3 regions of the Sporosarcina sp. P26b genome follow, and region 1 is predicted to be linked to each of the others. Evidence: riboswitches for the same ligand, from Rfam matches in the RefSeq annotation. Region 1 holds a riboswitch; each other region holds the start of a gene.

The links. A riboswitch is a leader RNA that binds a small molecule or an ion and turns the genes downstream of it on or off. The one in region 1 is predicted to bind cobalamin.
Region 2: it holds a riboswitch for cobalamin, as region 1 does, so the genes downstream of both, CSV69_RS10050 (hypothetical protein) here and CSV69_RS07140 (DUF4430 domain-containing protein) in region 1, are expected to answer to the same signal.
Region 3: it holds a riboswitch for cobalamin, as region 1 does, so the genes downstream of both, CSV69_RS11865 (ribonucleoside-diphosphate reductase subunit alpha) here and CSV69_RS07140 (DUF4430 domain-containing protein) in region 1, are expected to answer to the same signal.

What each region holds. Positions count from the first base shown of each region.
Region 1 covers NZ_PDYW01000005.1:60,428-63,715, forward strand. The annotation lists gene CSV69_RS07130 (glycine betaine uptake BCCT transporter) at 1-426, opposite strand, end outside; gene CSV69_RS17015 (hypothetical protein) at 789-965, shown strand; cobalamin riboswitch at 1,107-1,291, shown strand; gene CSV69_RS07140 (DUF4430 domain-containing protein) at 1,436-3,288, shown strand, end outside.
Region 2 covers NZ_PDYW01000008.1:114,483-117,770, forward strand. The annotation lists gene mdh (malate dehydrogenase) at 1-275, shown strand, start outside; gene CSV69_RS16815 (hypothetical protein) at 642-812, shown strand; cobalamin riboswitch at 980-1,153, shown strand; gene CSV69_RS10050 (hypothetical protein) at 1,326-2,546, shown strand; gene CSV69_RS10055 (CdaR family transcriptional regulator) at 2,622-3,288, shown strand, end outside.
Region 3 covers NZ_PDYW01000014.1:29,238-32,525, reverse strand. The annotation lists gene CSV69_RS11865 (ribonucleoside-diphosphate reductase subunit alpha) at 1-1,650, opposite strand, end outside; cobalamin riboswitch at 1,849-2,025, opposite strand; gene CSV69_RS11860 (alanine/glycine:cation symporter family protein) at 2,363-3,288, opposite strand, start outside.

The DNA of each region.
Region 1 (3,288 bases):
CCACGCATGGAATCCCCAGTGGAAAAATGTTTCGCGCATTGCTTCTTTATAAGCGGCTTTCGTTTCAGGAGCTGTTGTAGCAGGGTCTACTGCATAATGCGATAGTGGTTCTGCTGCCCCATAGAATACAAGACCGATCCCCATACCTGCTGAAAATAACATAGCAAGCCATGAAAATAATGAAAATTGTGGTCTATCCGTGTCTTTCCCCAATCGGATTCTACCGATCGGACTGAATATTAAATATACTGAAACGAAGAACAACATGGAAACAGTCAGTAAATAGTACCAACCAAATGAATCTGAAATAAAGTTCTTTATAGTAGATGTGATTTCTTCGAAGTGCACGGGCGCAATCACGCCGTACCCGACTGCCAATACGACAGCCACTAACGTAATATAGAATGATATCGATACTTTTTTCATATGTCCTCCTTATATTTCATGTAGTCCCACGTTGGAGCTGAATAATTGCATCGTCTTCGTAAAATTACAGACATACACTTAATACTACCCACATTCGTAGCGTGTAAACGTTAAAATTTTTACATGTCCTTTACGGTCTTATTACTACAATGATTCATAGTAAGAAAAATTTTTCTCACGCACAGATGCGGGATTCGACTATATACTGGATTATTTTTACGGAACTTCGTGTCGGATGCATTGTGACAGTGTACAACACTTGGTGAAGAATTTCCACGTATAGCAGTGTGTAGTGTTCGTGTAACGTAGAAAGTACAGCCGTGTTATACTAAAGAAACAAAAGATATGAGGAGGAGACTACCATGCAATATTCACAACCTAAAATGCTTCAGCTTGTAAAACATAGTCCCGAGTTGAACAGACGTTTGAAAGAAATCATGAAAGAACACGAACTTGAAAAAAGCTTTGCTTTAAAAGCACTCTATCACGCAGAAGTGAAAGACGGCGGAGTGTACCAGCGAGATTATCAGGAACTGTAAGCTTTTACTCGATGATATGGCTTGAAATAAAATAAACAGTATTCAAAAAAAGACCAATGAAAGAAATCTTTCATTGGTCTTTTATACTATTCTTTTAAAATAACAAAAAGTAGCAAGCAAGCTTGTGATATACTATTGTAAAATTGAATAGAATATTTTGGTTCTTTACATTACTGTAAAGATGAAAAAGGAAACAGGTGAAATTCCTGTACGGTCCGGCCACTGTAAATGGGAAGTATCTTCAGAATACCACTGGTGAAAAACTGGGAAGGTTGAAGATATGATGATCCATAAGTCAGGAGACTTGCCAAAATAACATGCGTTACGCCTCCCAGGAAGAGGTATGCATATTGTATTGGATGTAATAAGTTAGTAGCTGAAGTCCGTCTATACATAGTGCCCTTGTCTCTTTCTGGAGGCAAGGGCTTTTTTGTGTTCAATTTACCAAACTAGGACGAGGGGGAATTGATTTGTTTAAGCGTTATGTATCCATCATGGCAAGTGTTTTACTAGCAGTAACGATGCTGTTACCTGGAAGTAGTTCAGTTGCTTTAGCTAATACGGAGGTTCAGCAGACTAACACGAGCATGCAAGCTGCTACTTATACGATAGATATAGAAGTAGAAGGCTTGGCGGGTGTGATTTTAAAGGAACCGATTCAAATTACAGAGGGACAAAATGCAATAGATGCGCTGAAGAAAGCATTGGATAGTAAAAGCATAGACTACTCAATCACAGAAAGTGAATGGGGAGCTTATGTATCTTCTATTAATAATGAAGAAGCAGGTTCTTTAGGACATTGGGATGGCTGGATGTACTCGGTTAACGGTAAGGAACCAAATGTCGGTGCATCGGCTTACGTACTAGAGCAACAAGACAAATTACGCTTCTATTATGGACGTTACGCAAGTTTATCTACGTCTGGAAGTATCCAGACAGGCTCAGATTCATCAATTACGGTAAATTTAAAAGGCGATACGTTTACTGATCATGCAACGAATCCAACAAATTGGGTTAGCAATCAGTCGAATGTGGAAATCATTTCAATTACGAAAAAATCAAATCAACAAATAGTCATTCATTTCAAAGGAACATTGGATCAAGGATTCTTTCAAATTACTCCTATAGACAAGGTGACAGTAGGGGGAGGCGCGAATTCATTAACTGTTGAAGTTACTGAGGAATTAACACGAACTCAAGATGCAATTCAAAAAGCGGCAAAACAAATGATGCAAGGTCCAATCCAAAGTGAATGGGAAGCAATTGGATTAACAAAAGCAGGTTTTGATATTCACGCTGATTATGAAGAATCATTTTATAGCAACTTTGAGGATCAAATCTTAAAGAAAACAGGAAAAGGTCGTCTGAAAATAACGGATGTTGAAAGAATAGCAATGGCTGCCGTCGCCATTGGAAAAGATCCAAAGAATGTAAAGCAATTTGACTTAATCGAGAAGATTTACAACAGTGAAAACTGGACTTACCTAGACTCTGATAGCATGACGTATCAAGGTAATAATGGTCCAATCTTTGCACTCATTGCATTGGATACAAAAAACTATTCCGTACCAGAGAATGCCCGTTGGAATCGTGAAAAGATTGTTGCTGAGCTATTGAGAACACAATTAGTAGATGGATCATGGAGTCTTGCAAATGATCCTCCAGGAAAGACTAGCTATGACATTACTGCCATGGCGCTAATAGGATTGGCTCCTTATACGGATCAACCCGCTGTTAAAAATGCAGTGGAACAGGCAGTAAACTTTTTATCAAAGAACCAAGGTGCAACTGGCGGGTTTAATGAGGAGTTTGTAGGCGGTATTTCAAGTGAAGCTACTTCACAAATAATTATTGGATTAACAGCAAATAACATTAATCCTCAAAGTGAAATGTTCACTAAGAATGGTATCAACTTGATCGATCATCTTTTAAGCTTCCAAGCTGAGGATGGTGGTTTCAAACATACAATTGGTGAAAAGGGTTCAAATGGTATGGCAACTGAGCAGGCACTACAAGGTTTAGTTGCGTATGACTTATTTATAAAAGGTGAAGGACGTCTATATGACTTTTCGAAAGAGATTTCACAGACCAACCCTGAAATTGAACAAAATACGGCTATATTAAAAGGTCTATTGAATGGTAGTCTATTAAACATTCAGAAGAGTAAAGATAATATCTGGTCTCCTATAGCACTTGAAAATGCACAAGCCAAAGAAGGATACTTCATCGTTCAAGCTGGAGAAAATGGTACTAAAAAAGAAGTGAAAGTACCGAATGGAACGAAAAAAGTATTCTTAGTCGATAACGATCGTTCATATAAGGA
Region 2 (3,288 bases), on a different contig from region 1:
GTAATGGCAGCGCGTATTATGCACCAGCAGCAGCTTTGGTGGAGATGGCTGAAGCAATTATTAAAGATAAAAAACGTATCATGCCATCCATTGCGTACTTAGAGGGCGAATACGGCTATCAAAACATTTATTTAGGCGTGCCAACTGTTTTGGGAGGCAATGGTATCGAGAGTGTGATTGAACTTCCATTAACAGAAGAAGAACAAACTGCACTCGATCATTCAGTAGACTCTGTCAAAGCAGTCATCGCGATTTGCGAAAAGCAACTGTCTTAACCACTACAAATCTCTCTAAGTCGTAATCAGGACTTAGGGGGATGTTTTTGTATGTAGGAAAGTTCATTTAGTCATTGAATGAGTGGAAGGTCATGCAAGTGCATTAAATAACTAACAAAAGTTAATAAGAAGTTACAATTATAGTTTACTTTTATTTATGGAAATGGTACAATAAACAGAATTCATTGAATTAAAAAACATGCGTTTAGTACACGCACCTGGGAATATATATGAATTCATTTCTTCTTGCTTTCTAAATGTAAGCGCTACCAATTAGCCTTTTATCAATAAAAGCGTAGAAAGCGTTCTTTTATTTCCTAACAAGACATATACTATGAAAAATACAAAATCCAGGAGGTAATTTTTATGAAAAACAATAACTATCAAAACAATTCAGCGTTACCAGAGCAAAATGAGACATACTATTTGATCACAGATTACACGGAGAATGGTTTCATCCATGGAATCACTTGGGAAGAAGCATATGTCCAAGGATTGGCGGAGTGCGGCTGTCTATGCGAACAACAACTAATGTAAGTAATGAAGAAAGCTCAATACAGGGTGCCTAGCAAAAAACGATTGTGGATGTGATCCCAGTGGTTTTATGCATAGGCACCCTGTTTAATTTTGTCTTCGTACATACCCAAAACAAACGCTACCACCCTCTACGATATCCATGATAAAATGAATGTAATCAAATACATGAGTTTGCACGATATATAGGTACCTATCGAGGTGTAAAAGGGAATCCGTAAACCGGAGCTGTCCCCGCAACTGTATACACGGACGACTGCCAAATCAGCCACTATGGAGACATGGGAAGGCGTGGTGGAAGGATGAAGTGGAGCCAGGAGACCTGCCTACGTATCGTCAAAGCTACACTTTCTTCGGGGGTTGAGAGGTGGGGGCAAAAAGGTCTCTCCTATCCATGCGTCTTCATGGGTTATGTTAGAGTTGCCTATTTTTGTTTCCTCATTCACAACTATTGCAATCATCTTGCCGAAGGGGCGGAATGATTGTTTTTTGTTGTTTACGAAAGGAGACGGCGATATGAGAAATCTTCAACAAACAGATGAACGAACGCATCAACATGCATTACTCCATGTATTATACAATCAAGCAGAACAACTACGTGGCAAGCCGATTTACCAAGGCTTTCATCAATTGGTTCGTAAGCTAATGCAGGATGGATTATATGGACAATGGATCCATAGCTATTCGGCAAATGAAATTAAGTGGTTAGGTTTGCAGATTAAAGCTGAACGGGATCAACTATTGTCGATTGAGCAACTTCAACAATATATGAGTGAGTTTATAACGTCTGATTACTCAGATCAGCGTATTGGGTTACCACAGGAACGACTGATGCTCATTGCGATGGCTGCTATGCAGAATGAAGGGATAGCTCGTCTGAAGAAAGTGCATGACGCCTATTGGATACTTAGTCAAGGTTATATCACCTTGCCTGACGATGTCATGACGTTCTTTGGCAAGACATTTCATCAACGACATACCAAAGTACCACCCCATACGATGCACCTAACAGATAGTAGGATACCCGCCTTTTTATCCAGCAAAGTAAAAGAGAAGCATATATTCGTCCCGGATCAGTTCATGGAACAGGTAAAGGCGTGCGGTTCTTGGCTTTTATTTGACCGTTCTCCTCATCAAGTTTCAACACACTCTCTAGTGAAGAAAAAGGTCTCTGCGATAGGTTTGATGAAGCAGTTGCTAGCTAGTGAAGGGGTTGTCTTGCATTTTAGCCAAGTTGTACATGCTAGGTCTGACGCATTGGATTCTCACATTCAACTAGATCGAGTCGTACAAAGAACAGATTTGGCAAGTGTTTGTACTATACTTATACGTTTGCTGAGTGGTATTGAAGATGTGTGGAATTACAGTTGTAGAATTAAAGTGGCGGGGTGGGAAGCGACAATAGCTCATCAACGAATTGGTTTACATTCGGAAGCTGCAGTGGATTATATTGAAAAAGCATCGAATGAAATAAATTCGCATCTAGAGACGGCTGCTTTTCAAAGTGGAATAAAGATTCCTTTGCGTAAAGCGTCAGACGTGATGAACCGGTCCGCGTACCCAGCGACAAAGCATCAACAATTCTCAATGATTGATCGAGTAATGGCTGAACAACGTTATACCGATCTAGGCGGCTCTGTCACATTGGAAAAGTCCCTTCTTATCGAAACGGCTGAATTATCCCAGTTGCTCATGAAAGCGTGGAGCTGTGGGGTTCTAGAAGTTCAGCTTGTCTAACTCTCCTCTGTTGTAGTGAAAACTGAAGTGGCGTAAGATATGAGTAACTAGCAGTTTTCAGCCGAGGTGAGACAGATGTTTCAATTTGATACATTAGGACATGAAATCGTAACGGAGTTATCTAACTTGATACAACAACAGGTGATTTTAACTGATCGCCGGGGCTTCATTCAAGCGAGCACAGAACCTGGCCGGATCAATCAGTTCCATGAAGGAGCTTTATTGAGCATGCGTCAAAAATCTGTGCTGCGCATGGGAGAGAAAGAAGCAGGGCATCTGCACGGTGTTCGTGAGGGAATCGTGTTACCTATTATTATTGAAGGGGAACCGATTGCCGTACTTGGTGTTACGGGTAATCCTGACGTGATCCATCCCCAAGCCCAACTAATTTTACGGGTAGTAGAGCTCTTTATACAAGATTCGTTAAAGCGTAAGCAAAAGGATGAAAGAGTTCGTGATGTAGAATTTTTCGTTTTTGATTGGTTGACTGGTACTAAAAAAGATGAACGGTTCGTGGAAAGAGGAACACTACTTGGAATCGACGTGACGCATTACCATCAAGTAGCAGTTCTTGAAGTGTTGGATTTGCTAGAACAGTTTTCGGTTGAGGAAATGGAGATATTCGCCTCGATTCAAAATATCCATTCATCCATGAAGATGATTCGCTGGGCGCAGAATAAAATTTTGTTGCTGTTGCCTGAAATGAATCAGGACACGTTAAAAAGTGAGTTGGAATTTCTTT
Region 3 (3,288 bases), on a different contig from region 1:
TGAAGCTTTAATTGTCAAATACGCGATATTTTCATATAATTCGTCTGCGAAATTCACGGCTTCATCTGATTCCCACTGAATGTTTTTCAATGCGAGTAAATGGTGCCAACCAAATGTGCCGAGTCCAATTCCACGGTAGCGTGCATTTGTGCGTTGTGCTTGTACAACTGGAATTTGGTTTTGATCGATAACGTTGTCGAGCATGCGTACTTGAATTTTGATCAAGCGGTCTAAAACGTCTGCTGTAACAGCTTTTCCAAGGTTGATCGATGATAGATTACATACAACGAAATCGCCTGGCTTCGTGCGTGTGACGACCATATCGTCTTCGAGTGTAACCGATTCATGTGTAGATGCTGACATATTTTGTAGTATTTCTGTACACAAATTACTAGAATAAATAATTCCTTCATGCTTATTAGCGTTCATACGGTTTACTTCGTCGCGGTAAAACATGAATGGTGTTCCTGTCTCCAGCTGGCTACGTAGGATACGTTTCATGATTTCAATGGCTGAAACCGTCTCTCTCGATAGATCTTCATTGCGGACACATTCTTCATACTTCTCGCGGAATGTTCCTTGTCCTTTTGTTTCATCATAAAAATCTTCCAATGAATAGCCCATTTTCGTGCGAACTTCATGTGGATCGAATAAATGCCAGTCTTCACGGGACTCGACTTTCTCCATGAACAAGTCCGGCAAGCAGACGCCTGTGAAAATGTCATGTGCGCGTAAACGGTCATCCCCGTTATTGAGCTTGAGGTCGAGGAACGTGAAGATATCTTGATGCCATACGTCGAGATAAACGGCTACGGCACCTTGACGTTGACCGAGCTGATCGACACTGACTGCTGTGTTGTTCAGCTGTTTGATCCAAGGAAGAACACCGCTTGACGCACCTTCGAAACCACGAATCGATGCACCGCGTGAACGAACTTTCCCCATATAGACGCCGATCCCGCCACCGAATTTCGACAAGTTCGCGATATCGGTGTTGCTGTTGTAGATTCCTTGCAGTGAATCATCTACTGTATCGATAAAGCAGCTTGATAGCTGACCGTGCATCTTACCTGCGTTCGACAATGTAGGCGTCGCTACCGTCATGTACAAGTTGCTCATCGCCCAATACGCTTCGCCGACTTTATGAATACGGTCTACTGTTTCGTCTTGCATTAACGTCATCGCGATGATTAACCAGCGCTCTTGCGGAAGCTCTACGGACTGCTTCTTAAAGTTTACTGTTACATAGCGGTCTACCAATGTTTTCAAACCGATATATGTGAATAATAGGTCACGAGAAGGATCAAGTAGCTTACCGATTTCCTGTAGCTCGTCCTGGCTGTACTTTTCAGTCAAAACGGGTGTATATAAACCTTGTTCCACCAAGCGTTCTACATTTTTCGCAAAATCGGTATAAACATCCGCTCCACGCAATGCTTTTTGCTTTGCATAGACGTCGAATAAATAAATACGCGCCGCTACAAACGTCCAATACGCATTCGCTTCATCAATACGGCTTAAAGACTCTAGCACCATAGCGTTTGTCCACTCAGTTGCTGAGCTCGCGGGATGACGCTCTTGGAATTTCTCACTCGCTTCGATCAACGGTTCAATTTGTTTCTTGCCGAATTCCTGTTGTAAGTTTTCCATCAATAAATTAAGTCCCACAGATTCTTGAATAATAGCCATTATATCCGCTCCCTTTAGTTAATTAATTCGGTTATGTACTAAATAAAAAAACTCCCGATATAATCGGGAGTCGTCGATTGACGTGTAGTAGATAGCGGAAAGTTTTAGGCAGACTGAAAAAAGACTGCTTTGTGCTTTCACTCTCCAACCCCGAAGAATGTTTTGCTGAGATGACTGGCAGGTCTACTGGCTGGCACATCGTTCTTCCATCTTTCCTTCCCGCCGAAGCAGTGGTTTTCATAAGATAGTCGTCCGTGCCCTCAGTTGCGGGGGCAGCTCCGTTCGTGGCGGATTCCCTTTTAAACGTGGTGGGTACCAATTCATCTAAATGCTGTTACACACTATATATAGTGTGTTGATTCATATATAACCCTAACATGTTGTGTTCAAACATGCAAAACAAAAATCGAACCGATGTTCAGAATCCTTCTTCTGAACTACGATTCGATTTTTCTTATTCAGTATTTTATAGTATATCAAACTTTTTACTTCTTGACTAAATTGTTTGTGTGAACGTTTTTAAATAGATTGTGAAATTAGTGTCGAGAAGGGATTTCCGCTTCCGCTACAATCCTACTTCTTAACGTAAACCACCTAGAACATTCACTGTATTTATTAGTGTCAATTCAAAGTCTTAAGATCAAAACATAAAAGCGCAATATAATCTCTTATCTCACAAACGATCTTCCGCTCTTTCAGCTGTTTCTTCCCAACATTCTGCGCCTTTTAGGCCGGGGATGCTAGCTGATTTGAAGACGGGGTTTCTGCCGGCTTTTCGTTGTTTGGTGAAGTCGTCGAGTACTTTGAAGGCGATTTTGCCTAGGAGTAGAATAACGACTAGGTTGATGATGGCCATTAGTCCCATGAATAGGTCAGCCATGTCCCAGACTATTTGTACTTTTGCAACGGCTCCGAAAAAGACCATTGCGAGTACGAGTACTTGATAAATTCGTTTCCACATGACGTTGGCGTTGATGAATTCGATGTTCGTTTCGCCATAGTAGTAGTTACCGATGATGGAACTGAAAGCGAAGAACATGATCGCTACGGCGATGAAGTATGGTGCCCAAGCGCCTACGTGTACTTCCATGGATGCTTGTGTCAATAAGATACCATTCGTTTCGCCTGATTGGTACAAGCCGCCTAGTAAGATAATGAAGGCAGTTGCTGAACAGATGATGATAGTATCGAAAAATACACCTAATGATTGTACGAGTCCTTGTTTTGCAGGGTGCGATACGTTCGCTGTCGCTGCTGCGTTTGGCACACTACCCATACCTGCTTCATTGGAGAAGAGACCTCGGCGTACACCTTGCATCATAGCCATACCGATTCCGCCACCCATGATTTCTTTAATACCGAATGCGTGCTCAACAATTAATGCGATCATCGCTGGAACTTCTGTAATGTTCAATATTACAATATACAAGGCCACGATAATATAAAATGTTGCCATTACAGGGACGATTGTCTGCGTTACTTTAACAATACGTTGCACACCGCCAAAGACGATTACTGCCGTCAGGACAATGAGTCCAACTCCTACAGCCCAATGCGGAATGCCGAATACGTCAGTGAACGATTGACTGATTGTGTTTG